DNA from 3 places in the Pseudomonas sp. FW300-N1A1 genome. Region 1 is predicted to be linked to each of the others. Evidence: predicted binding sites of a transcription regulator. Region 1 holds the regulator's gene; each other region holds the start of a gene.

Region 1 (8,100 bases):
TCAGCGCGGCGCTGGCGCTTCACGAGCAATTGCTGCCTGCACTGGTGCATCTGGTCCAGGTGATCGAGCGCAAGGCTGAACAGGTGCACCCCTTCATCAAGACCGGCCGTACGCATTTGATGGATGCCATGCCGGTACGCATGAGTCAGGTGCTCAACGGTTGGGCACAACAACTCAAGGCCAACATCGGTCATTTGCAGGGTCTGTTGCCCGCCCTGCAATCCCTGGCCCAGGGCGGCACGGCAGTCGGCACCGGGATCAATGCTCACCCGCAGTTTGCAGCGTTGTTCAGTCAGCAATTGAGCGCGCTGACCCAGGTGCAGTTCACGCCGGGCAAGGATCTGTTCGCGCTGATCGGCTCCCAGGACACGGCGGTTGCGGTTTCTGGCCAACTCAAGACCACGGCCGTGTCACTGATGAAAATCGCCAATGACCTGCGCTGGATGAACTCTGGCCCCTTGGCAGGCCTGGGAGAAATCGAACTGGAAGGCTTGCAGCCGGGATCGTCGATCATGCCGGGCAAGGTCAATCCGGTGATTCCAGAGGCGACGGCGATGGTCGCCGCCCAAGTGATCGGCAATGACACGGTCATCACAGTGGCGGGCCAGTCGGGCAACTTCGAGCTGAACGTCATGCTGCCGATCATTGCCCAGAACCTGTTGAGCAGCATTGAACTGCTGGCCAATTCCAGTCGCCTGCTCGCTGACAAGGCCATTGCCAGTTTCAAGGTCAACGAGGCCAAGCTCAAGGAAGCGCTGTCGCGCAATCCGATCCTGGTCACGGCGCTCAATCCGATCATTGGCTACCAGAAGGCCGCTGAAATTGCCAAGACCGCTTACCAGCAAGGTCGCCCGGTGATCGATGTGGCGCTTGAACACACGGACCTCACGCTCCGCCAACTCGAAGAGTTGCTCAATCCCGAGAAGCTCACCGCAGGCGGCGTGTAATCACCGCTAACGCTTTGGAGACTCACCATGGAGCACTGGAAACGCACGATCGAAAGGGCCAACCGCTGCTTCATGCTGGGCGAGTTGGTGGATGCCCGCGAGCACTATCTGCAGGCGCTGGCATTGGCCCAGGTGTTGTACGAGCGGTGGCCGGATGCCGATGAAGCGGTCGCTGCCTGCGTGATTTCCCATCACAACCTCGCAGATCTGCATTTACGTCTGAACCAGCCGGAGGAGAGCGCCGAGTACTTGTGCGCCATCCATCAACGGCTATTACAGACCATGCAGGACTCGCGTCTGCTGCCCGCCCTGCGCGAAGCCGCGCTACGCCAAAGCAGCAAGACCTACGTCGAGTTGCTCAATTTCATCAGCGAGCACGGTGAATACCCGCGCACCCACCGCTTGCTGCATATCGATACCGCTGCGCAGCCGACCAAGGCGCGCGCTCATCATGGAGTTCATTGAAATGGCTTTTACCTTGCCGGCCCTGCCATACGCCTACGATGCCCTGGAACCGCATATCGATGCGCAAACCATGGAAATCCATTACACCAAGCACCATCAGACCTACATCAACAACCTCAATGCAGCCGTTGAAGGCACTGAATTTGCCGAGTGGCCGGTGGAGCGCCTGGTGGCCGGCGTTGCGCAGTTGCCGGAAAAACTTCGTGCCGCCGTGGTCAACCAAGGCGGCGGGCACGCTAACCATTCACTGTTCTGGGCGGTCATGGTGCCCAATGGCGGCGGCAAGCCAGAAGGCGAGCTGGCCAGGGCCATCGACGGGCAGTTGGGTGGTTTCGACAGCTTCAAGGATGCTTTTACCAAGGCTGCGCTGACGCGTTTTGGCAGCGGTTGGGCGTGGTTGAGCGTGACCCCGCGCAAGACCCTGGTGGTAGAAAGCAGCGGTAACCAGGACAGCCCGTTGATGAGCGGCAATACGCCGATTCTCGGCCTGGATGTCTGGGAACACGCCTATTACCTGCGCTATCAGAACCGTCGCCCTGAATACATCAATGCGTTCTATAACGTAATCCATTGGCCGGAAGTTGCCCGGCGCTACCAGGCAGCGCTGGTTTGAGTCCTGACAACAAAAAGAACTAAGGCCGACTATGGGCACTGAAATACTGACGATCAGCAGTGGGCGAATGTTTCGTTATGCAGTGGGGTCGCTCTTGTTGTTGGCGGGCTTTACCTTGCTGGTTGCCCACGGCCTGGCGTGGCTGAACCTTGAGCCAAAGTTGATGCGGGCGCTGCAAGGCGGGGCTATCTGTGCGCTGGGTACGGCCTTGGGGGCGGTGCCGGTACTGGTCATCCGCCGGATGCCGGTGGCGCTCAGTGATACTTTGCTGGGTTTTGGCGCTGGGGTCATGTTGGCCGCCACGGCGTTTTCGCTGATCGTGCCCGGTATCGCGGCGGCTGAAAGCCTGGGACTGTCACCCTGGGCGTCCAGCGGCCTGATCTGTCTCGGCATCATGCTGGGGGCGTTCGGACTGTTCGTGGTGGACCGCAAGATGTCCGGTGCAACGCCGCAGATGCTGGTTGGCACCCTGGAGCACCCGGTCATCCCTCCGCGTATCTGGCTGTTCGTGTTTGCAATCATTGCTCACAACATCCCTGAAGGCATGGCAGTGGGTGTCTCGGCCGGTGGCGGCATGGCGGATGCCGATAGCCTCGCCATGGGCATCGCGCTGCAGGACGTGCCGGAAGGGCTGGTGATTGCCTTGGTATTGGCCGGGGCCGGGATGTCACGGGCCAGGGCATTCCTGATCGGCGCCGCATCAGGCCTGGTCGAGCCGGTTTTTGCGTTGCTGTGCGCCTGGCTGGTGAGTCTGGCCGAAGTCATCTTGCCGCTGGGCTTGGCGCTGGCGGCAGGCGCGATGCTGTTGGTGGTGACTCACGAGGTCATCCCCGAATCGCGTCGCAACGGTCACGACAAGCTGGCCAGCCTGGGGCTGCTGGTCGGGTTCTGTCTGATGATGGTGATGGATACGGCGTTGGGCTGAATGGCGTAGAGGCGCTGCACCTGTCACACGTCGCGGGAGGGTTCCAGGGGCGCTGCGCACTGGAGCGCCAGCCCGGCCCAGCGGGAGCACGCTCCCTCGCCACACAAGCTTGTTCACCAAAGAGGTGTGCGCTTACTCGCCTTCGTCGAAGAAGTTGTTGATCAATGTCACCAGCGCGTCCAGTGCTTCCTGCTCTTGCTCACCTTCGGTCTTCAGGTGGATTCTGGTGCCTTTGCCGGCCGCCAGCATCATCATTGCCATGATGCTTTTACCATCGACCATGCTTTCGGGGCTGCGGCCAGCCTTGATCTGGCAGGGATACTGACCTGCAACACCCACGAACTTAGCGGAGGCGCGGGCATGCAGGCCCAGTTTGTTGATGATTTCAATTTCCAGAGCAGGCATCGCGGAGTGAATCCTTTAGCTAAGGTCGCGGTGGCGAACCTGGACGTTCTTCAAGGTTTTTTGCAGGAGTTGACCCAGGCGCTCGGTCAGGTAGACGGAGCGGTGATGCCCACCGGTACAGCCAATGGCAATGGTGACGTAGGCGCGATTACTCGCCGCAAAGCGGGGTAGCCACTTGAGCAGGTAGCTGGAAATGTCCTGGAACATTTCTTCAACATCCGGCTGGGCAGCCAGGTACTCGGCAACCGGTTGGTCCAGCCCGGATTGGGCGCGCAGTTCCGGCTTCCAGTAAGGGTTGGGCAGGCAGCGCACATCGAATACCAGGTCGGCATCGACTGGCATGCCACGCTTGAACCCGAAAGACTCCACCAGGAACGCGGTGCCTGGCTCCGGCTGGTTCAGCAGGCGCAGCTTGATGGTGTCGCGAAGCTGGTAGAGGTTCAGGTTGGTCGTATTGACCTTGAGGTCCGCCAGGTCGGCTATCGGCCCCAGCAGGGTGGTCTCATCCTGAATGGCTTCGGCCAGCGAGCGGTTGGCGCTGCTCAGCGGATGGCGACGGCGGGTTTCCGAGAAGCGCTTGAGCAGGGTCTCTTCGTCGGCGTCCAGAAACAGCACGTCGCATTTTATGTGCCGGGCGCGGACTTCTTCCAGCAACTCGGGGAAGCGCGTCAAGTGGCTCGGCAGGTTACGCGCGTCGATGGACACCGCCACCAGTGGCTGGGTCAATTCGTTGTGGATCAGGGCGTTCTCGGCCAATTCCGGTAGCAGCCCGGCTGGCAGGTTATCGATGCAGTAATAGCCGTTGTCCTCCAGTACATCGAGGGCTGTGCTTTTACCGGAGCCGGATCGGCCGCTGACGATGATCAGGCGCATGGTTAGTGACCGTTTTGCTCGTCCAGGACAACCTGATACAAGGCTTCGCTGCTGGTGGCGCTGCGCAGGCGATCGCGGACTTCCTTGCGGTCGAGCATGCTGGCGATCTGGCGTAGCAGTTCCAGGTGCGCATCGGTGGCGGCTTGGGGGACCAGCAGGACGAACAGCAGGTCGACCGGCGCGCCGTCGATGGCGTCGAAATCAATAGGCGCGTCCAGGTGCATCAAGGCGCTGATGGGCGACTCGCAACCTTTGAGGCGGCAATGGGGAATGGCGATGCCGTTGCCAAAACCGGTCGAGCCGAGTTTTTCACGGGCAATCAGGCTCTCGAAGACATCCTGCATCTCCAGCTCCGGGACTTCCCGGGCGATCAGGTTGGCTATCTGTTCAAGGGCACGTTTTTTACTGCCGCCCGGCACGTTCACCAGGGAACGGCCGGGGGTCAGGATGCTTTCAAGTCGGATCATGGGTTGGGGGTGTTAACGACCGGTCGCGCCCTGGAGGAGGCTCTGGGTCTTTTCCTTATGCTTTTTGAGTTGGCGATCCAGCTTGTCGGTCAGCAGGTCGATGGCGGCATACATGTCCGTATGCTCGGCATTGGCAACCACTTCTCCGCCGGGGATATGCAGCGTGGCTTCGATTTTCTGCAACAGCTTCTCGACATTCATCGTGACCTGCACGTTGGTGATCTTGTCGAAATGCCGCTCCAATCGGTCGAGTTTTTCGCCGATGTAGGTGCGCAGAGGTTCGGTCACTTCCAGTTGGTGTCCACTGATGTTGACTTGCATACAGCTTCTCCTTCGTTGCCAGTGCATAAGGCGGCAGGCTGAGTTGCCTGCCACTAGGATGTTTCCGAAAAATCGAATACACCCTGGAACGCGGTGGCCTGGCCCGTTACATCAATCGCTTGCGTTCGCTCGAAGGCGCGATCCCGAGGGACTCGCGGTACTTGGCGACGGTACGACGGGCTACCTGAATGCCTTGTGCCTCCAGTAAACCAGCGATCTTGCTGTCACTCAACGGCTTTTTCTGATTTTCCGCGGCAACCAGTTTTTTGATGATCGCGCGAATCGCTGTGGACGAGCATTCACCGCCCTCGGAGGTGCTGACGTGACTGGAGAAAAAATATTTCAGTTCATAAATACCGCGCGGGGTATGCATGAATTTTTGTGTGGTCACCCGTGAAATGGTCGACTCGTGCATGCCAACGGCTTCTGCGATGTCGTGCAGGACCAGCGGTTTCATCGCCTCGTCGCCATACTCGAGAAAGCCGCGCTGGTGCTCGACGATCTGGGTGGCCACTTTCATCAGGGTTTCGTTGCGGCTTTGCAGGCTCTTGATGAACCAGCGGGCTTCCTGCAACTGATTGCGCATGAAGGTGTTGTCGGCGCTGGTGTCGGCACGGCGGACGAAGCCGGCGTACTGTGGATTGACGCGCAGGCGTGGCACCGATTCCTGGTTGAGCTCCACCAGCCAGCGTTCGTTGTCCTTGCGTACGATGACGTCGGGCACCACGTACTCGGCTTCGCTGGACTCGATTTGCGAGCCAGGGCGCGGATTGAGGCTCTGCACCAACTCGATGACCTGGCGCAGCTCGTCTTCCTTGAGCTTCATGCGGCGCATCAACTGACTGTAGTCGCGGCTGCCAAGCAGGTCGATGTAGTCGGTGACCAGGCGTTTGGCTTCGGCCAGCCACGGGGTCTTGGCCGGCAACTGGCGCAATTGCAGCAGCAGGCATTCGCCCAGGTTGCGGGCGCCGATGCCGGCAGGCTCGAATTGCTGGATGCGGTGCAGGACGGCTTCGATTTCGTCCAGTTCGATGTCCAGTTCCGGGTCGAAGGCCTCGAGAATTTCTTCGAGGGTTTCGTCCAGGTAGCCCTGATTGTTGATGCAGTCGATCAGCGTGACGGCGATCAGGCGGTCGGTGTCGGACATCGGCGCCAGGTTCAATTGCCAGAGCAGGTGGCTCTGCAGGCTCTCGCCAGCCGATGTGCGGGTGGTGAAGTCCCACTCGTCGTCATCGTTGCTGGGCAGGCTGCTGGCGCTGGTCTGGTAAACGTCTTCCCAGGCGGTGTCGACGGGGAGTTCGTTGGGAATGCGCTCGTTCCATTCACCCTCTTCAAGGTTATCCACCGTGGGGGCGGTTTCCTGGTAGGAGGGTTCCTGGATCTCGGTGTTGGGTTTCTGCTCGATGTTGTCCGCCATTGGATCGGCGTTATCGAAGTCGTCGCCGTCTTCCTGACGTTCGAGCATTGGATTGGACTCCAATGCTTCCTGGATTTCCTGTTGCAGGTCCAGGGTCGACAATTGGAGCAGGCGGATGGCCTGTTGCAGCTGCGGTGTCATCGTCAGCTGCTGGCCCATTCTCAAGACTAGCGATGGTTTCATGGCTGGGGCTTAACACCTTATTCGCCGGCGCACATGCGCCATCCACTACAGGGCGCCGAAGCGCCAAACATAAGCAAATTATATGCCTGAAACTGAAGTGTTTGCCTAGAGCGTTGAGACAATAAAAACATTCACGACCGCATTGACATTACGCCCCGGCAACTCTCCAGGCGCCTCGGCGCCTAGAGGCGGAACTCATGGCCCAGATACACTTCCTTGACCAGCTCGTTGGCCAGGATGGTTTCAGCGTCGCCTTCGGCGATCAGTTGGCCGTCGTTGACGATGTAGGCCGTTTCGCAGATGTCCAGGGTTTCGCGGACGTTGTGGTCCGTGATCAGTACGCCAATGCCCTTGGCCTTGAGGTGGTGAATGATCTGCTTGATGTCACCTACCGAAATAGGGTCCACGCCGGCGAAGGGTTCGTCGAGCAGGATGAACTTCGGTGCCGTGGCCAGCGCGCGTGCGATTTCCACGCGGCGACGTTCACCGCCGGAAAGGCTCATGCCCAGGTTTTCACGAATGTGGTTGATGTGGAATTCCTGAAGCAGGCTTTCCAGCTCCTTGCGCCGACCGGCGTTGTCGAGTTCCTTGCGGGTTTCGAGAATGGCCATGATGTTGTCGGCGACCGACAGTTTGCGGAAGATCGACGCTTCTTGCGGAAGATAGCCGATGCCCGCCCGTGCACGCCCGTGCATGGGTTGGTGGCTGACGTCCAGGTCATCGATCAGCACGCGTCCCTGGTCGGCCTGGACCAGGCCCACGATCATGTAGAAACAGGTGGTCTTGCCGGCGCCATTCGGGCCTAGCAGGCCAACAATCTGGCCGCTGTCGATCGACAGGCTGACGTCACGCACGACCTGGCGACTCTTGTAGCTCTTGGCCAGATGCTGGGCTTTCAGAGTTGCCATTTAAGGGGCCTTTTGCTCGTCGGTTTTCTTTTTAGGCTGAATCACCATGTCGATGCGCGGGCGTTGTTCGGTGACCTTGCTGCCCGTCGCGCGACCGGCGCTGGCGAGCTTTTTGTTGGTGTCGTAGACGATTTTCTCGCCTTGGGTGATGTTGCCATCCTTGTCGACGACTTTGGCGCGATCGATCAGCACGACGCGGTCTTGCGAAGCGTGGTACTGGATAGTCACCCCATAACCCTGGACAGGCTTGGTGTCGCCCGCGGTTTGCATCTGCTCGAAGTAGGCCAGGTTGCCCACCGAGGTCACGACGTCGATATCGCCAGCCGCTGTGCGAGTGATAGTCACGGTGTTGCCGGTGACCTTCATCGTGCCCTGGGTGATGATCACGTCACCTTTGTAAGTGGCGATGCCGTTCTTGTCGTCCAGCTGTGCGTCGTCGGCCTGAATGCGGATAGGTTGATCTCTATCGTTCGGCAGAGCCCAGGCGCTCACGCTTCCCAGTGCTGCGCCCAGACTGAGCAAAATAGGGAGGGTTTTAACGAGCCTCATACTGTCCTCTTACGTTCGATAGCAGGT
Region 2 (8,100 bases), on a different contig from region 1:
TTCGCCCAGGATCTTCTTGCGAAGACGGATGGACTTAGGAGTCACTTCACACAGTTCGTCTTCTTGTACGAACTCCAGAGCTTGCTCCAGAGTGAACTTGACAGGCGGAACCAGTGCGATGGTTTCGTCTTTACCCGAAGCACGCATGTTGTCGAGCTTCTTGCCTTTAGTCGGGTTCACACCCAGGTCGTTGTCGCGGCTGTTCAAGCCAACGATTTGACCTTCGTAGATGTCCTGGCCGTGTTCAACGAACAGCTTGCCACGCGCCTGCAGGGTCTCCAGCGAGTAGGTCAGCGCCTTACCGGTCGCTACCGACACCAGTACACCGTTCTGACGGCCGGACATGTCGCCGGACTTCATTACGTCGTAACGGTCGAAGATCGAGGTCAGGATGCCGCCACCGGAGGTCAGGGTCAGGAACTCGTTACGGAAACCGATCAAGCCACGAGCCGGGATGTTGTACTCAAGGCGCACACGGCCCTTGCCATCCGGAACCATGTTGGTCAGGTCGCCCTTACGCAGGCCCATTTGCTCCATGATCGCGCCCTGGGATTCTTCCGGCAGGTCGATGGTCACGTTTTCGTACGGTTCGTGCTTGACGCCATCAACCATGCGGATGATCACTTCAGGACGACCAACACCCATTTCGAAGCCTTCGCGACGCATGGTTTCGATCAGTACCGAGAGGTGCAGCTCACCACGGCCGGAGACCTTGAACTTGTCAGCCGAGTCGCCTTCTTCAACGCGCAGTGCAACGTTGTACAGCAGCTCTTTGTCCAGACGTTCCTTGATGTTACGGCTGGTGACGAACTTGCCTTCACGGCCGCAGAACGGCGAGTCGTTAACCTGGAAGGTCATCGAAACGGTTGGCTCGTCAACGGTCAGCGGCTTCATCGCTTCGACGTTCAGTGGGTCGCACAGAGTGTCGGAGATGAACAGCTGGTCGAAGCCGCTGATGCAGACGATGTCGCCGGCAGCTGCTTCTTCAACGTCGATGCGGTGCAGACCGTGGTGACCCATCAGCTTCAGGATACGACCGTTACGGCGCTTGCCGTCGGCGTCGATCGCCACAACCTGGGTGTTCGGCTTGACGCGACCACGAGCGATACGGCCAACGCCGATAACACCCAGGAAGCTGTTGTAGTCCAGTGCCGAGATTTGCATCTGGAACGGGCCATCGCGGTCGACTTTCGGCGCAGGTACGTCGTCGATGATCGACTGGTACAGCGGAGTCATGTCTTCAGCCATGTTGGTGTGTTCAAGACCAGCAATACCGTTCAGGGCCGAGGCGTAGACGACTTTGAAGTCCAGCTGTTCTTCGGTAGCACCCAGGTTGTCGAACAGGTCGAAGATCTGGTCCAGAACCCAGTCCGGACGCGCGCCTGGACGGTCAACCTTGTTGATGACCACGATTGGACGCAGGCCGGCTTCGAAAGCCTTCTTGGTCACGAAACGGGTTTGCGGCATAGGGCCGTCTTGAGCGTCAACCAGCAGCAGAACGGAGTCAACCATCGACATTACGCGTTCAACTTCGCCGCCGAAGTCGGCGTGGCCCGGGGTGTCCACGATGTTGATGTGGTAGCCGTTCCAGTTGATGGCGGTGTTTTTCGCCAGAATGGTAATACCGCGCTCTTTCTCCTGGTCGTTGGAGTCCATCACGCGCTCGTCGTTGAGCTCGTTGCGCTCCAGGGTGCCGGATTGACGCAAGAGTTTGTCTACCAGGGTGGTTTTACCATGGTCAACGTGAGCAATGATGGCGATGTTGCGTAGATTTTCGATCACTTGTGTATCTCGATCAGAGGATTCGGTGTGCTGACAAGTCTTGGCAGCGATTTACAGTAGAGTCAGGCCTTGCCGTTACAGCTTGACGGCAGAGTCGGGGGGCCGGTGACGCAGGCCACAGGCATACAGCCCCGGGCTCTTAGCTCGGTCGATAAACGCGCACATTGGCATGCCCCTCACTGAGCAAATGGTGGGCATGCAGGCGACTCATCACGCCTTTGTCGCAATACAGCAGGTACTGGCGAGTAGGGTCCAGTTCCTTGAAACGAGCGTTCAGTGCATAAAACGGCATCGTTTGTACCTCGACGCCAGCCAATTCCAGCGGGTCGTCTTCAGCGGCATCCGGGTGACGGATATCGATGACGATCTGACCGGCCAGCGCTTCGCTGACTTCTTCAATCTGCAAGTCCTGGCCCAACTCGTCGATCACCCGATCGATCGGCACCAGTTTGGCGTTCTCGAGCGCACGCTCGAGCACGGCCATATCGAATTCTGTCTCTTCATGCTCCACGCGCGGACGCTTGGCGTGGGTCTTGGGGTTCACCGAGATGACCCCGCAGTACTCCGGCATGTGCTTGGCGAAGTCGGCGGTGCCGATTTCGTTGGCCAGATCGATGATGTCCTGCTTGTGACTGGCGATCAGCGGGCGCAATACCAGCTTGTCGGTCACGCAGTCGATCACCGACAGGTTCGGCAGCGTCTGGCTGGAAACCTGGGAAATCGCCTCACCGGTGACCAGCGCCTCGATGTCCAGTCGATCCGCGATTCGGGACGCAGCGCGTAACATCATACGCTTCAATACTACGCCCATATGACTGTTATCGACTTTACCGAGAATTTCTCCCAGCACTTCCTCGAACGGCACACTGACAAATAACACGCGCTGGGAGCTGCCGTACTTCTTCCAGATGAAGTGCGCGACTTCCATCACGCCCAACTCGTGGGCACGCCCACCGAGGTTGAAGAAGCAGAAGTGCGCCATCAGCCCGCGACGCATGATCTGGTAGGCCGCGACAGTGGAATCGAAACCGCCGGACATCAGTACCAGGGTCTGTTCCAGCGCGCCCAACGGATAACCGCCGATGCCGTTGTGCTGGTTGTGAATCACGAACAACCGTTTGTCGCGAATTTCGATGCGGACTTCGATTTGCGGCTCTTTCAGGGAAATCCCGGCGGCGCCGCACTGACGACGCAGCTGGCTGCCGACGTATTTCTCGACGTCCATCGAACTGAATTCGTGCTTGCCGGCACGCTTGCAGCGCACCGAAAAAATCTTCCCGGTCAGCGCCTCGCCGAAGTGCTGCTTGCACTTGGCGACGACGTCGTCGAAGTCGCCCAGCGGGTACTCGTCGACCTGCAGGAAATGCGCGATACCCGGCATGCAGCTCAGGCGCTCAGTCATGTCCTTCAAGGCTTTGGGGTCGGTGACGTGCGTTTCCAGCTCGAGATTGTCCCACACACCGTTCACCACCACAGCCGGGTCCAGATCGCGGAGCACGGCACGGATGTTCTTGGCCAACTGACGGATGAAACGCATCCGTACCGGGCGGCTTTTGATGGTGATCTCGGGGAAGACTTTTACGATTAGTTTCATGAAAACAGCGCGCGCACGGCCAGCCGAAAAAGGGGGGCGCGGATTATAGCGGAAATTGCTCAAGGTTTAACCAGTTAATATGCAGAAGGTTTTCGATGCACCAAAACGGGTCATTTACGGCAGATGGCGCTACATTAGAGGGCGCTATTTTTCGTATTTCAGCGATTTGCGCCTTTATAAGCGTGATATTGGGGCAGAAAACCCAAGTCGGGGCACTGGCATGCAATTTGCTCCCTTGTGAGGCAGGTTGCCTTGGCAGAGTATTCGCGCCGGCATCACCCACATTCCAAGGGCTATCCATTACTAAGCCCGAAGCCACCCGGAGGACACTATGTCGAAGTCGGTTCAACTCATCAAAGATCATGACGTCAAATGGATTGATCTGCGCTTCACGGATACCAAAGGCACTCAGCACCACGTGACCATGCCGGCTCGCGATGCGCTGGATGATGCTTTCTTCGAAGAAGGCAAAATGTTCGACGGTTCCTCCATCGCCGGCTGGAAAGGCATCGAAGCCTCCGACATGATTCTGATGCCGGACGACACCACTGCCGTCCTCGACCCGTTCACCGAAGAGCCGACCCTGATCCTGGTCTGCGACGTGATCGAGCCTTCGACCATGCAAGGCTACGACCGCGACCCACGTGCGATCGCCAAGCGCGCCGAGGAATACCTGAAGTCGACCGGTATCGGCGACACCGTATTTGTTGGTCCAGAGCCAGAATTCTTCATCTTCGACGAAGTGAAGTTCAAGTCCGACATCTCCGGCTCGATGTTCAAGATCTTCTCCGAGCAAGGTTCGTGGATGTCCGACCAGGACGTGGAAGGCGGCAACAAAGGCCACCGTCCAGGCGTCAAAGGCGGCTACTTCCCTGTTCCGCCGTTCGACCACGACCACGAAATCCGTACCTCCATGTGCAACGCCATGGAAGAGATGGGCCTGGTCATCGAAGTTCACCACCACGAAGTGGCGACTGCCGGCCAGAACGAAATCGGCGTGAAGTTCAACACCCTGGTTGCCAAGGCTGACGAAGTCCAGACCCTGAAGTACTGCGTACACAACGTTGCTGATGCATACGGCCGCACCGCGACCTTCATGCCTAAGCCTCTGTACGGCGACAACGGTTCGGGCATGCACGTTCACCTGTCCATCGCCAAAGATGGCAAGAACACCTTCGCAGGCGAAGGCTATGCCGGCCTGTCCGACACCGCCCTGTACTTCATCGGCGGCATCATCAAGCACGGTAAGGCCCTGAACGGCTTCACCAACCCGTCGACCAACTCCTACAAGCGTCTGGTCCCAGGCTTCGAAGCGCCGGTCATGCTGGCCTACTCGGCTCGTAACCGTTCCGCTTCGATCCGTATTCCTTACGTGTCCAGCCCTCGCGCTCGCCGTATCGAAGCCCGCTTCCCGGATCCAGCAGCCAACCCGTACCTGGGCTTCGCTGCACTGCTGATGGCTGGCCTGGACGGCATCCAGAACAAGATCCACCCTGGCGACGCTGCTGACAAAAACCTGTATGACCTGCCGCCTGAAGAGGCCAAAGAGATCCCACAAGTTTGCGGCAGCCTGAAAGAAGCCCTGGAAGAGCTGGACAAAGGTCGTGCGTTCCTGACCAAAGGCGGCGTTTTCAGCGACGACTTCATCGACGCTTACATCGCCCTGAAAAGCGAAGAAGAAATCAAGGTTCGTACCTTCGTACACCCACTGGAATACGAGCTGTACTACAGCTGCTGATCCAGTAGCGCCTGCGCAAGCAGCGTGCCCCTAAAGAGGCCTCCTTCGGGAGGCCTTTTTTGTGGGCTCAATCCAGGCACCTTGATAGAGCGCCTGTTGTATCGAGAAACGCCGGGAAACCATGTGCAACCCTTTCGCGACTTGGGCCAGCCACCCGGCCTGCCTTATGCTGCGAACCAACACCTGCGCATTGGTTGACCTTATGTCTCGCGGTTCTCTGTTGATGTTGCTGCTGATCGCCCTGCCCGCCACTGCACAGATCCATGTGTACACCGACGCTCACGGCAACACCGCCTACAGCAGTCGGCCACCCGATGGCGTGGAAAGCCAGGTGATTGAACCTGCGCCCATGAACACCCTTTCGCTCCCGACATCACCCACCACCGTGCAAGCAGCCCCGCGCACCGAGAACACCCGCGCGTACTCGACACTGGAACTGACCGGCCTGCCCACGCACGAAGCCCTTCGCGCCAACAACGGCACCTTCACCGTTGATGTGCGGATTGAACCGCGCCTGCAGGAAGCCCATCGACTGCGCCTGTTGCTGGACGGCCAGCCCTATGGTCAACCGAGCAACGTACCGCGCCTGCAACTGGTCAACATCGACCGTGGCGAGCACAGCCTCGCCGTTCAGGTACTGGCGGGAGACACCCCGGTGCAACAGAGCCCCGCGATCACCTTCAGCCTGCAGCGGGCGCGCAAACCCTGACGCTCTGACAGGCGGCGATCCGTAACCGCCTCGAAGAAAAAACCAAAATCTTCTTTCTTCTGACGTCATCCAGGTTTACGCACTATATTGGTGCGATTGGTTGCACTCTTGTCACATGACAACCCATTTTGGTTCGAAAATACCCGGCAAAGCTGGCATAGCGCCACGCAACCGAACTTAAAACGCCCGTTTCAGGGGTTTGTTGCTTCTTTTCGGAGCCTTGGTTTGGTTTTTGCATTTTCCTCGCATCAGCGATTTATTCGCGCGCGCAATCCGGGACCGGCCCCGGATTGCCTTGCTCCAAAAGAGGTCCTAATGACCATCAGCGACGCACTGCACCGCTTGCTACTCGACAACCTGACCACCGCGACCATTCTGCTCAATGCCGATCTGCGCCTTGAGTACATGAACCCGGCCGCGGAAATGCTCCTGGCCATCAGCGGCCAGCGCAGCCACGGCCAGTTCATCAGCGAGCTGTTTACCGAGTCGACCGAAGCCCTGAACTCCTTGCGCCAGGCCGTCGAGCAGGCGCACCCGTTCACCAAGCGTGAAGCGATGCTCACCGCCCTGACCGGCCAGACCCTGACCGTCGACTACGCCGTGACACCGATCCTGAGCAATGGCACCACCCTGCTGTTGCTGGAAGTACACCCACGCGACCGCTTGCTGCGTATTACCAAGGAAGAAGCGCAGCTGTCCAAACAGGAGACGAGCAAAATGCTGGTGCGCGGCCTCGCTCACGAGATCAAGAACCCACTGGGCGGGATTCGCGGCGCGGCCCAGCTGCTGGCTCGCGAGCTGCCGGAAGAAAGCCTCAAGGACTACACCAACGTCATCATCGAGGAAGCCGACCGCCTGCGGAACCTGGTGGACCGCATGCTCGGCTCAAACAAGCTGCCGTCGCTGGCCATGTGCAACATTCACGAAGTGCTGGAGCGCGTGTGCAACCTGGTCGAGGCCGAAAGCCAGGGCTGCATCACATTGGTGCGCGACTATGACCCGAGCATCCCGGACGTGCTGATCGACCGCGAACAAATGATCCAGGCGGTACTGAATATCGTGCGCAACGCGATGCAGGCCATCAGCAGCCAGAACGAGCTGCGCCTGGGACGAATCACCTTGCGCTCGCGCGCCATGCGCCAGTTCACCATCGGCCACGTACGCCATCGCCTGGTGACCAAGATCGAGATCATCGACAACGGCCCGGGCATTGCCGCCGACCTGCAGGAAACCATCTTTTTCCCCATGGTCAGCGGTCGCCCGGACGGTACCGGGCTGGGCCTGGCCATTACCCAGAACATCATCAGCCAGCACCAGGGCCTGATCGAATGTGACAGCCATCCAGGCCACACCACGTTCTCGATCTTTCTGCCACTGGAACAAGGAGCCACATCGACATGAGCCGTAGTGAAACCGTGTGGATCGTCGATGACGACCGTTCTATCCGTTGGGTTCTGGAAAAAGCCTTGCAACAGGAAGGCATGACCACGCAAAGCTTTGACAGCGCCGACGGCGTCATGAGCCGCCTGGCACGCCAGCAACCGGACGTGATCATCTCTGACATCCGCATGCCCGGTGCCAGTGGCCTGGACCTGCTGGCCCGGATCCGCGAACAACATCCACGGCTGCCCGTGATCATCATGACCGCCCACTCCGACCTGGACAGCGCTGTCGCGTCCTATCAGGGCGGCGCATTCGAGTACCTGCCCAAGCCGTTCGATGTCGACGAAGCGGTATCGCTGGTCAAGCGCGCCAATCAGCATGCCCAGGAACAGCAAGGGCTGGAAGTCGCCCCGACCCTGACCCGCACGCCGGAAATCATTGGCGAAGCGCCCGCCATGCAGGAAGTGTTTCGCGCCATCGGGCGCTTGAGCCACTCCAACATTACCGTGCTGATCAATGGCGAATCCGGTACCGGCAAAGAACTGGTGGCCCACGCCCTGCACCGCCACAGCCCACGGGCGACCTCACCGTTCATCGCCTTGAACATGGCAGCGATCCCCAAGGACCTGATGGAGTCCGAGCTGTTCGGCCACGAGAAAGGCGCATTCACCGGTGCCGCCAACCTGCGGCGCGGGCGCTTTGAACAGGCCGATGGCGGCACCCTGTTCCTCGACGAAATCGGTGACATGCCGGCCGACACCCAGACCCGCTTGTTGCGGGTACTGGCGGACGGTGAGTTTTACCGGGTCGGCGGCCATGTGCCGGTCAAGGTCGATGTGCGCATCATCGCGGCGACTCACCAGAACCTGGAAACCCTGGTGCATGCCGGGAAAT
Region 3 (8,100 bases), on a different contig from region 1:
ACCTCGATGGCGCGCAACACCTGCTCATCCGACACCAGGTGCGGATAGCGCTCGGGCAGCAACAGCAGCAGCGACTGCCATTTGACGAGCATGCCGGGCAGTTCGTTGAACAAGGTAATGAGTTGATGCCAGAGCAGCGGCACCGCTACGACCATGAACACCAGCAACAGCCCCATGAACAACGCGAACACCAGCCCCACCGCCACGCCACCCGGCAGGCGCAGGCGCTCAAGGGTGCTCACCAGCCCCTGCATCAGGTAGGCCAGCACCATCCCCGCCAGTACCGGGGCCAGCATGCCGCCCAGGGTCAGGACGGCGGTGAAGGCCAGGACCAGCAGAACGGCGAGCACCACCGCTTCTTCATCGGAGAAGTAGCGCTGGACCCAGTCGCGAAGCACTTTGAACATTAACGATCCCTATCAGTAAGCGCCCTCAATCATCAGGCTTTTTTCAGCCAGTAGCGATAAACGCCGGCCTCGTCTTCTTCACGCAGCAGCGTATGACCGGCCAAACGGGCAAAGGTGCGAAAGTCCCGCTGCGAGCCGGCGTCGGTGGCAATCACCTTGAGCACCGCACCGCTGGCCAGCCCGTTGAGCGCCATCTTGGCCTTGAGCAACGGCAACGGGCAATTGAGTCCGCTGGCGTCCAGCTCGGCATCATGCTCTACAGCGTCGGTCATTGCTTCACTCCGGATAGGTGATTGAGTTGCCTAGAATATCTGGTCGCAGCGCAAGTGTCCGGCTACAGTAAGGTCTTTGTCGACTAAGGCTTTGTGCATGACTTTTCTGCGCCCCACGCTGCTGACGCTCGCTTGCCTGCTCGCCTCGCCAGGCTTCGCCGACGACTTGCCGTCACTTGGCGACGCCAGTTCTGCCATCGTATCGCCACAACAAGAGCACGATCTGGGTCGTGCCTGGTTGGCCATGTTGCGCAGCCAGGTTTCGCAACTCAATGATCCGCAGCTGAAAAACTACGTTGAAACCAGTGTCTACCGCCTGGTGGAAACCAGCCAGCTCAACGACCGGCGGCTGGAGTTCATTCTGATCAACAGCCCGCAGCTCAACGCCTTCGCCGCTCCCGGCGGGATTGTCGGGGTCAACGGCGGTCTGTTTCTCAACGCCCAGACCGAAGGCGAATACGCCTCGGTCATGGCCCACGAATTGGCTCACTTGTCGCAACGCCACTTTGCCCGCGGCGTTGAAGCCCAGCAGCGCATGCAAGTGCCGATGATGGCCGCCCTGCTCGCCGGGATCATCGTCGCCGCAGCCGGTGGCGGTGACGCCGGTATCGCCGCGATTGCCGGCACCCAGGCCGCCGCCATCCAGGAACAACGACGCTTCTCCCGGCAGAACGAGCAGGAAGCCGACCGCATCGGCATCATCAACCTGGAAAAAGCCGGTTACGACCCACGTTCGATGCCCACCATGTTCGAGCGCTTGATGCGTCAGTACCGCTTCGATGCCAGGCCGCCGGAATTCCTGCTGACTCACCCGGTGACCGAGTCGCGGATCGCCGACACCCGCAACCGCGCAGACCAGGCGCCACTGGGCGGCAAGGAAAACAGCCTGACGTACCAACTGATTCGCGCACGCGTGCAGCTGATTTACGAGGAAACCCCAGGCCTTGGCGCCAAGCGCTTTCGCGCCCAGCTCGATGACAACCCTAAAAACGACGTGGCGCGCTACGGCCTGGCGATCGCCCAGATCAAGGGAGGACAGCTGAGCGACGCACGCGAGAGTCTCAAGCCGTTGCTGGCCAAGGCCCCCAACGAAATCATCTACAACCTGGCCCAGATCGATCTCGACATGACCAACAATCGCCTGGCAGATGCGCAGGCGCGGGTCGACCGGATGCTGGCGCAATTCCCCGGCAACTATCCGCTGAACCAGGTACGTGTCGACCTGCTGCTCAAGCAGAACCGCCCCGCCGACGCCGAAAAAGCCCTGGAAGCCCTGCTCAAGACCCGGCCGGACGATCCTGACATCTGGTACATGGTGGCCGAAACCCGTGGCCAGTCCGGCAACATCATCGGCCTGCACCAGGCGCGCGCCGAGTACTTCGCACTGGTGGGCGACTACCGCCAGGCCATCCAGCAGCTGGACTTCGCCAAGCGTAAGGCTGGCAGCAACTTCCCGCTGTCGTCACGTATCGATGCCCGTCAGCGCGAGCTGATGGAGCAAGAGCGCTTGATCAAGGACATGATGGGCTGACCCTTCGCGACCCCAATGAAAAAGCCCCTCGATAGGGCAATGCAGTTCAGTTAAGGATGGAGTTGCTCAATACAGCCCCCGTGGCGAGCGAGCTTGCTCGCGCTGGGCTGCACAGCAGCCCCAAAAACGATCGCCGAGTTCGGTCTGGAAGACCGCAGTCGCTTTGTTGGGGGCACTTCGCGCCCCAGCGCGAGCAAGCTCGCTCGCCACGGGGCCCTCACTCGCTTCAAGCGCTTCCTAACTGAACAACATTGCCTCGACGAGGGGCTTTTTCGGTTGCGCGGTCAGCCCTTCGGCATCAGGCCATCTGAATGATGGTCTGCATGATGGTGCTCTGGGTCGAGATGGTCTTGGCGTTCGCCTGGTAGTTGCTCTGGCCCTTGATCAGGTCCACCAGCTCATTGGTCAGGTTGACGTTGGACTCCTCCAGCGAGTTGGACACCACCGAGCCCAGGGTACCGGTTTCAGCGGTATCGTAGGCGGCGAAACCAGACGCGTAGGTTTCCTTCCAGCCCGAACCGCCTACCGGCTGCAGGCCCTGCTCGTTGTTGAAGCTGGCCAGGGAGACCTGACCGATGGCCTTGGACTTGCTGTTGCTGAAGTTGGCGAACAGCGTGCCGGTGCCGTCGATGCTCAGGTTGGTTATCTGGCCCGTGGCGTAACCGTCCTGGGTTGGCAGGTTGCGTACCGTCTCGGAGTTGAACTGGGTGGTCTTGGTCAGGTCGTTGCTGATACCGGTGGCGTTACCCACCGCCCCGTTCGCCGCCCACACACCGTCGGTGACGGTGCCGGGGGTCCAGACACCCGCGCCCATGACGATCGAGGTGCCGCTCACCGTGTAAGGGCTGCCAGAGGTTGGCGGGACGATACTCAGCAGCTTGCCGTCCGAACCGAAGTTCATGGTCATCGGCTCCTGATTGCCCGGCGTCACGGGTGGCGTACCAGTACCGGCGGGTACATAGGCGCCACCGTCAGGGTTACGACCCTCCACCAGGGTGTAGGTCTGCCAGGCATTGGCACCGGTCTTGACCACATACTGGTTCATGGTGTGCTGGTTGCCCTGGCTGTCATAGATCGGTGTGCTGAACATCTCGGTATAGGTTTCGAGCTTGTTCGGGTCGAACGGTGTCACGGCCGGATCGATGTTCGGCTTGCTCGAGTTCAGGTTGATACTGGAGGAAATGGTGCTGGTGGTTTTCGGCGCCAGGTTCGACTGGTCGATTCTCAGGTCGCTGAGTACACCGTTGACGATCTTGCCATTGGCATCGACGCCATAGCCTTGCAGGCGCGCGGTACCGGCGCTGTTGGTGACGAAGCCGTCCTTGTCGACCCTGAAGGTACCGGCACGGGTGTAGGTCAGCGAGCCGCTGTCGTTGAGCACGAAGAACCCCGAACCCTGGATGGCCATGTCCAGCACGTTGCCGGTGTTGCTCACGTCACCCTGGCTGAATTGCTGGGAAACGTTGCCCAGGCGCACACCATTGCCAATGCTCTTGCTGCCGGTACCCAGCTTGGTCGCCGAGTAGACGTCTTCGAATTCCGCGCGCGAGGACTTGAAACCGGTGGTGCCGACGTTGGCGATGTTGTTGCCGGTAACGTCCAGCTGCTTGTTGGCTGCAGAGAGGCCGCTGAGGCCGACGTTAAAACCCATATTCCACTCCTTGTGCCGCGTTAGCCGGCGCTATAGACCAATAGTTTGTACTTTGGACAGTGCGATGGTGCCCATGTTGGCGAGGTTCAACATCATCTCGCCGCCGGTCTGGCTCACGGTCACGCTGTTGACTGTCGCAGGCAGGTAAGTGATCAGGTCGACAGGCTTGTCGTCGATCGGTGCACTGGCCTTGAAGCTGTAGGTACCCGGCTCGACTTTTTCGCCCGCCGTATTGGTGCCGTCCCAGACGAAGCTGGCATTACCCTGCGGCTGGCTACCCAGGTCGATGGTTTTCACCGCCTTGCCGTCCTTGTCGGTGATGGTCACCGTGGACGACGCCACCGAAGCCGGCACGATCACCGAGCCGGTCATGCTCTTGCTGGTGTCGACATAGGCCGAGCCGGTCTGAACAATGACCGAGCGCCCCACCAGCGACGACGCCTGCAAGGCTTGCGAGGAACCGAAGGCACTGGAAATGTTGTTCACCGACTCGTTCAGCGTGGTGATGCCTTCCAGGCTGCTGAACTGGGCCAACTGCGCCACGAATGCGCTGTTGTCCTGCGGATCCAGCGGATTCTGGTTCTTGAGCTGGGTCACCAGCAATTGCAGGAAGGCATCCTTGCCCAGCTCGTTTTTGCCGGTCGTGCTGTTGGTGGCGGCCGCCAGGCCATCATTGCTGGTGGTGGCCGTCTTCTTCGAGGAATTGGCAAGAATATCCTTGAGGCTCAGGCCGCTTGTGGTATCGGTAACACTCATCTGAGTTGCCCCTTATCACTGACCGAGGGTCAGGACTTTCTGCATCATGGTTTTGGCGGTGTTCATCATTTCCGCATTGGTCTGGAACGAACGGCTGGCGGAAATCATGTCGGCCATTTCTTCGACCACGTTGACGTTGGGGTAGAACACATAACCCTTGGCGTCAGCCGCCGGATGATTCGGCTCGTAGCGGGCTTCCAGGTTGCTTTGGTCTTCGACCACACCCAGCACCTGAACGCCCTGGCCCGCGGCCTCCTGATTCTGGAACAACGAGTCGCTGCCGCCCGACTGGCCGCCCTGGAACATGGTGGCGAACACCGGATGCCGGGCACGGTAGGTCTGGTCGATGCTCGAGGAGACGGTCTCGGCGTTGGCGATGTTACTGGCCACGGTGTTCAAGCGAGTGGTCTGGGCACTCATGCCACTACCGGCAATATTGAAAACACTGGATAGGGACATGGATTACTCTCCGCGCAGGGCCGAGATCAGCCCTTTGAATTTGCTGTTGAGCAGCGTGAAGCTGGCCTGGAAGTTCACCGAGTTCTCGGCGTAGTTGGATTGCTCCAGCTGCGCGTCCACGGTGTTCTGGTCAATCGACGGTTGCATCGGCGTGCGGTACAGCAACGTCTCGTCACCACTGCTCAGGCCTTGCGCTTCGATATGACGGCTGTTGGTCATGTTCAAGGCAAAGGTGCCGTTCTTGTGCTTGTCGTTCTCGGCGGCCAGGACGGCCGAGAAGTCCAGGTCCCGAGCCTTGTAGTTCGGGGTGTCGGCGTTGGCAATGTTGTTGGCCAGCACTTCGGCACGCTGGGCGCGGAAGCCCAGGGCTTGCTGGTGGATACCGAGCGCTTTATCGAAGCTAATGCTCATGTCGGAAACCTTTGGGTGACCTGATTTTTCGTATCAGGTACTTAGCAAGCCCCGTGCCAGCTGGCAAAACCCCGTAAACAGGGGCTTTGCCAGCGGCGGCAACGTGGCAATGCCAGAAAAGCGGCAACCGATTTCCGCCACCTGCCGCTTTTCTGCCGCCCGGAACAGCGCAATGCCTCAACAGCACACCCTGAGTGCGCGACCGTCCAGAAGCCTGTGTAGGGCAAAAAAACGGGAGCCCCAAGGGCTAATGCCGGTCAGTTAAGAGAAATAAAGCCGAACACGAAACCCGTGGCGAGGGAGCTTGCTCCCGCTGGGGCGCAAAGCGGCCCTGTTTTGAGGCTGCTACGCAGCCCAGCGGGAGCAAGCTCCCTCGCCACGGGTACTATGTTCGGCTGGTCTTTGGCTTAACTGATCGGAATTAGCCCCGAGGGCTCCCGCTATTTTTGTCACCCGACCATCACTTGGCCTGGTAGATGATCCCCGGACTGCACTGGACCATCTGGTAGTGATCCGGCAAACCGTTCAGTGCCTCGGAGGCCCCCAGGAACAGGTAGCCCCCCGGCTTGAGCGTGCTGTGAATGCGCAACAGGATGTCCTTCTTCACTTCGGCGGAGAAGTAGATCAATACGTTGCGGCAGAACACGATGTCGAACTTGCCCAGGCTGGCGTAGCTGTCGAGCAGATTGAACGAGCGAAACTCCACCCGGCTCTTGATCGGCGCCTTGACCGCCCAGCGCCCCGGCCCTTTCGGATCGAAGTAGCGCTGCAGTCGCTCTGGCGACAGCCCGCGGCCAATGGCCAGGCTGTCGTACTCGCCGGTCTTGCAGTTGTTCAGCATGGTGCCGGACAGATCGGTGGCAACAATCTGCACCCCCATCCGCAACTGGCCCATGTTGAAGCGTTCGAACTCATCGATCGACATCGACAACGAGTACGGTTCCTGCCCCGACGAACAGGCGGCCGACCAGATCCGTAGACGCTGGCCGGGACTGGCCTTGATCGCCTCGGGCAGGACTTTGTTCTTCAAGACTTCAAACGGATAGGTGTCACGAAACCAGAGGGTTTCGTTGGTGGTCATCGCGTCCACGACCATTTCGCGCAGGCCACTGCGTGGCTGGCCCTGAATACGCTGGACCAGTTCTCCCAGGGACTTGATGCCTTGCTGTTCCATCAGCTTGTTAAGACGGCTCGACACCAGGTACTGCTTGTTCTCACCGAGCAAAATGCCACAGGCTTTTTCCAGGAAGACCCGGAACTGTTCAAAATCCAAATTACCCGTAGACAATGATGCCGCCTCTTAAATCGTGTTGACCGCCAAGGGCAAAGCCCCCTAGCTGATGTCTGCTGCTTTGATCCGGTCGACTACCCGGGATGCCAGGTCATCAGGACGAAATTTGGCCAGGAAGTCATCGGCACCGACTTTCTTGACCATCGCCTGATTGAACACACCCGACAACGAAGTATGCAGGATGATATGAAGCTTTTGCATGCGAGGGTCGTTGCGTATCTCGGCCGTGAGGGTGTAGCCGTCCATTTCAGGCATTTCGATGTCGGAAATCATCATCAGAAACTCTTCTTCCGGCTTCTTGCCTTCCTCGACCAGCTTGCGCAGGTAATCCAGCGCCTGGCGACCGTCGTTCAACGCGACCACCTCGACCCCCACCGTCTGCAGGCAACGCGAAACCTGCTTGCGCGCCACCGACGAGTCATCGACCGTCAGCACTCGCAAGGACAACGCCTTGTGCTGAGTCTCGACATCCACCACGCCGACGGAAATCGCCTCCGGTGTGGGCGCCACTTCCGCCAGCACCTTCTCCACGTCGATGATTTCGACTAACTGATTGTCGACTCGAGTCACAGCGGTCAGGTAGTGATCGCGTCCCGTGCCCTTGGGTGGCGGATGGATCTCCTCCCAGTTCATGTTGACGATGCGCTCCACCGAGCGCACCAGGAAGCCCTGGGTCTTGGTGTTGTACTCCGTGATGATCACAAAGGGATTACTTTGATCCTTCAACCCGCCCGACCCGGTGGCCATGGCCAGATCCAGAATCGGAATGGTCGCCCCCCGAATACTGGCGACACCGCACACGACAGGGTTGGATTTGGGCATCACGGTCAGTTTCGGGCATTGCAGCACCTCCCGGACCTTGAAAACGTTAATCCCGTAGAGCTGTGGGCCGTCGAGACGGAACAACAACAGCTCCAGGCGATTCTGCCCTACCAGTTGCGTGCGCTGGTTTACTGCATCCATTACACCAGCCATGCCCAGACTCCTACACCAACGCTAAGTGTGTTGCGACGCACATTCATCACTAAACGGCACGGCGCTTGCTTTTGAACTGCCATGAACGTGAACACGACATTATTCCGACGCCTGACCTCAACCTGCCGCCGATGGCGCTGCATGGTTGCGGTGGCGTGTGTTTTCAATGCTGGCAGCCCTGCCCTTGCCGACCCGGTTACCTTGCCTGATCTACTTATCGGCGTCACTCAGGGCTTTCTTGAATTCACCGTAGAAGACTATCTGGCCACCAGTCAAACCGAAGGCCGCTATGAAATCGAGGTCAATCAACTCGACCCGCGCTTGCGCATGCCCATGTGCGACAAGGA

The links. Region 1 encodes sigma-54, which starts transcription at its own class of promoters, with help from an activator protein. Its sites were predicted from a motif close to ANTGGCATNNANNTTGCTNT; they were not measured.
Region 2: a site for sigma-54 is predicted at 3,591-3,610, ahead of glnA (glutamate--ammonia ligase). Genes of this name have one in related genera too.
Region 3: a site for sigma-54 is predicted at 5,529-5,548, ahead of flgB (flagellar basal body rod protein FlgB). Genes of this name have one in related genera too.

What each region holds. Positions count from the first base shown of each region.
Region 1 is NZ_JBYTBK010000051.1:21,390-29,489, reverse strand. Features, by position in the region: gene AC3WQN_RS23335 (class II fumarate hydratase) at 1-947, shown strand, start outside; gene AC3WQN_RS23330 (DUF2753 family protein) at 975-1,412, shown strand; gene AC3WQN_RS23325 (superoxide dismutase) at 1,414-2,025, shown strand; gene AC3WQN_RS23320 (ZIP family metal transporter) at 2,057-2,950, shown strand; gene AC3WQN_RS23315 (HPr family phosphocarrier protein) at 3,083-3,355, opposite strand; gene rapZ (RNase adapter RapZ) at 3,371-4,228, opposite strand; gene ptsN (PTS IIA-like nitrogen regulatory protein PtsN) at 4,231-4,695, opposite strand; gene hpf (ribosome hibernation-promoting factor, HPF/YfiA family) at 4,708-5,016, opposite strand; gene AC3WQN_RS23295 (RNA polymerase factor sigma-54) at 5,123-6,616, opposite strand; gene lptB (LPS export ABC transporter ATP-binding protein) at 6,799-7,524, opposite strand; gene lptA (lipopolysaccharide transport periplasmic protein LptA) at 7,525-8,073, opposite strand; gene lptC (LPS export ABC transporter periplasmic protein LptC) at 8,060-8,100, opposite strand, start outside.
Region 2 is NZ_JBYTBK010000009.1:42,998-51,097, reverse strand. Features, by position in the region: gene typA (translational GTPase TypA) at 1-1,782, opposite strand, end outside; gene thiI (tRNA uracil 4-sulfurtransferase ThiI) at 1,922-3,376, opposite strand; gene glnA (glutamate--ammonia ligase) at 3,708-5,114, shown strand; gene AC3WQN_RS08980 (DUF4124 domain-containing protein) at 5,317-5,823, shown strand; gene glnL (nitrogen regulation protein NR(II)) at 6,139-7,224, shown strand; gene ntrC (nitrogen regulation protein NR(I)) at 7,221-8,100, shown strand, end outside.
Region 3 is NZ_JBYTBK010000042.1:22,129-30,228, forward strand. Features, by position in the region: gene AC3WQN_RS21875 (AI-2E family transporter) at 1-407, opposite strand, end outside; gene AC3WQN_RS21880 (sulfurtransferase TusA family protein) at 440-679, opposite strand; gene AC3WQN_RS21885 (M48 family metalloprotease) at 777-2,210, shown strand; gene flgE (flagellar hook protein FlgE) at 2,509-3,861, opposite strand; gene flgD (flagellar hook assembly protein FlgD) at 3,892-4,617, opposite strand; gene flgC (flagellar basal body rod protein FlgC) at 4,633-5,076, opposite strand; gene flgB (flagellar basal body rod protein FlgB) at 5,080-5,487, opposite strand; gene cheR (protein-glutamate O-methyltransferase CheR) at 5,948-6,775, opposite strand; gene AC3WQN_RS21915 (chemotaxis protein CheV) at 6,821-7,753, opposite strand; gene flgA (flagellar basal body P-ring formation chaperone FlgA) at 7,835-8,100, shown strand, end outside.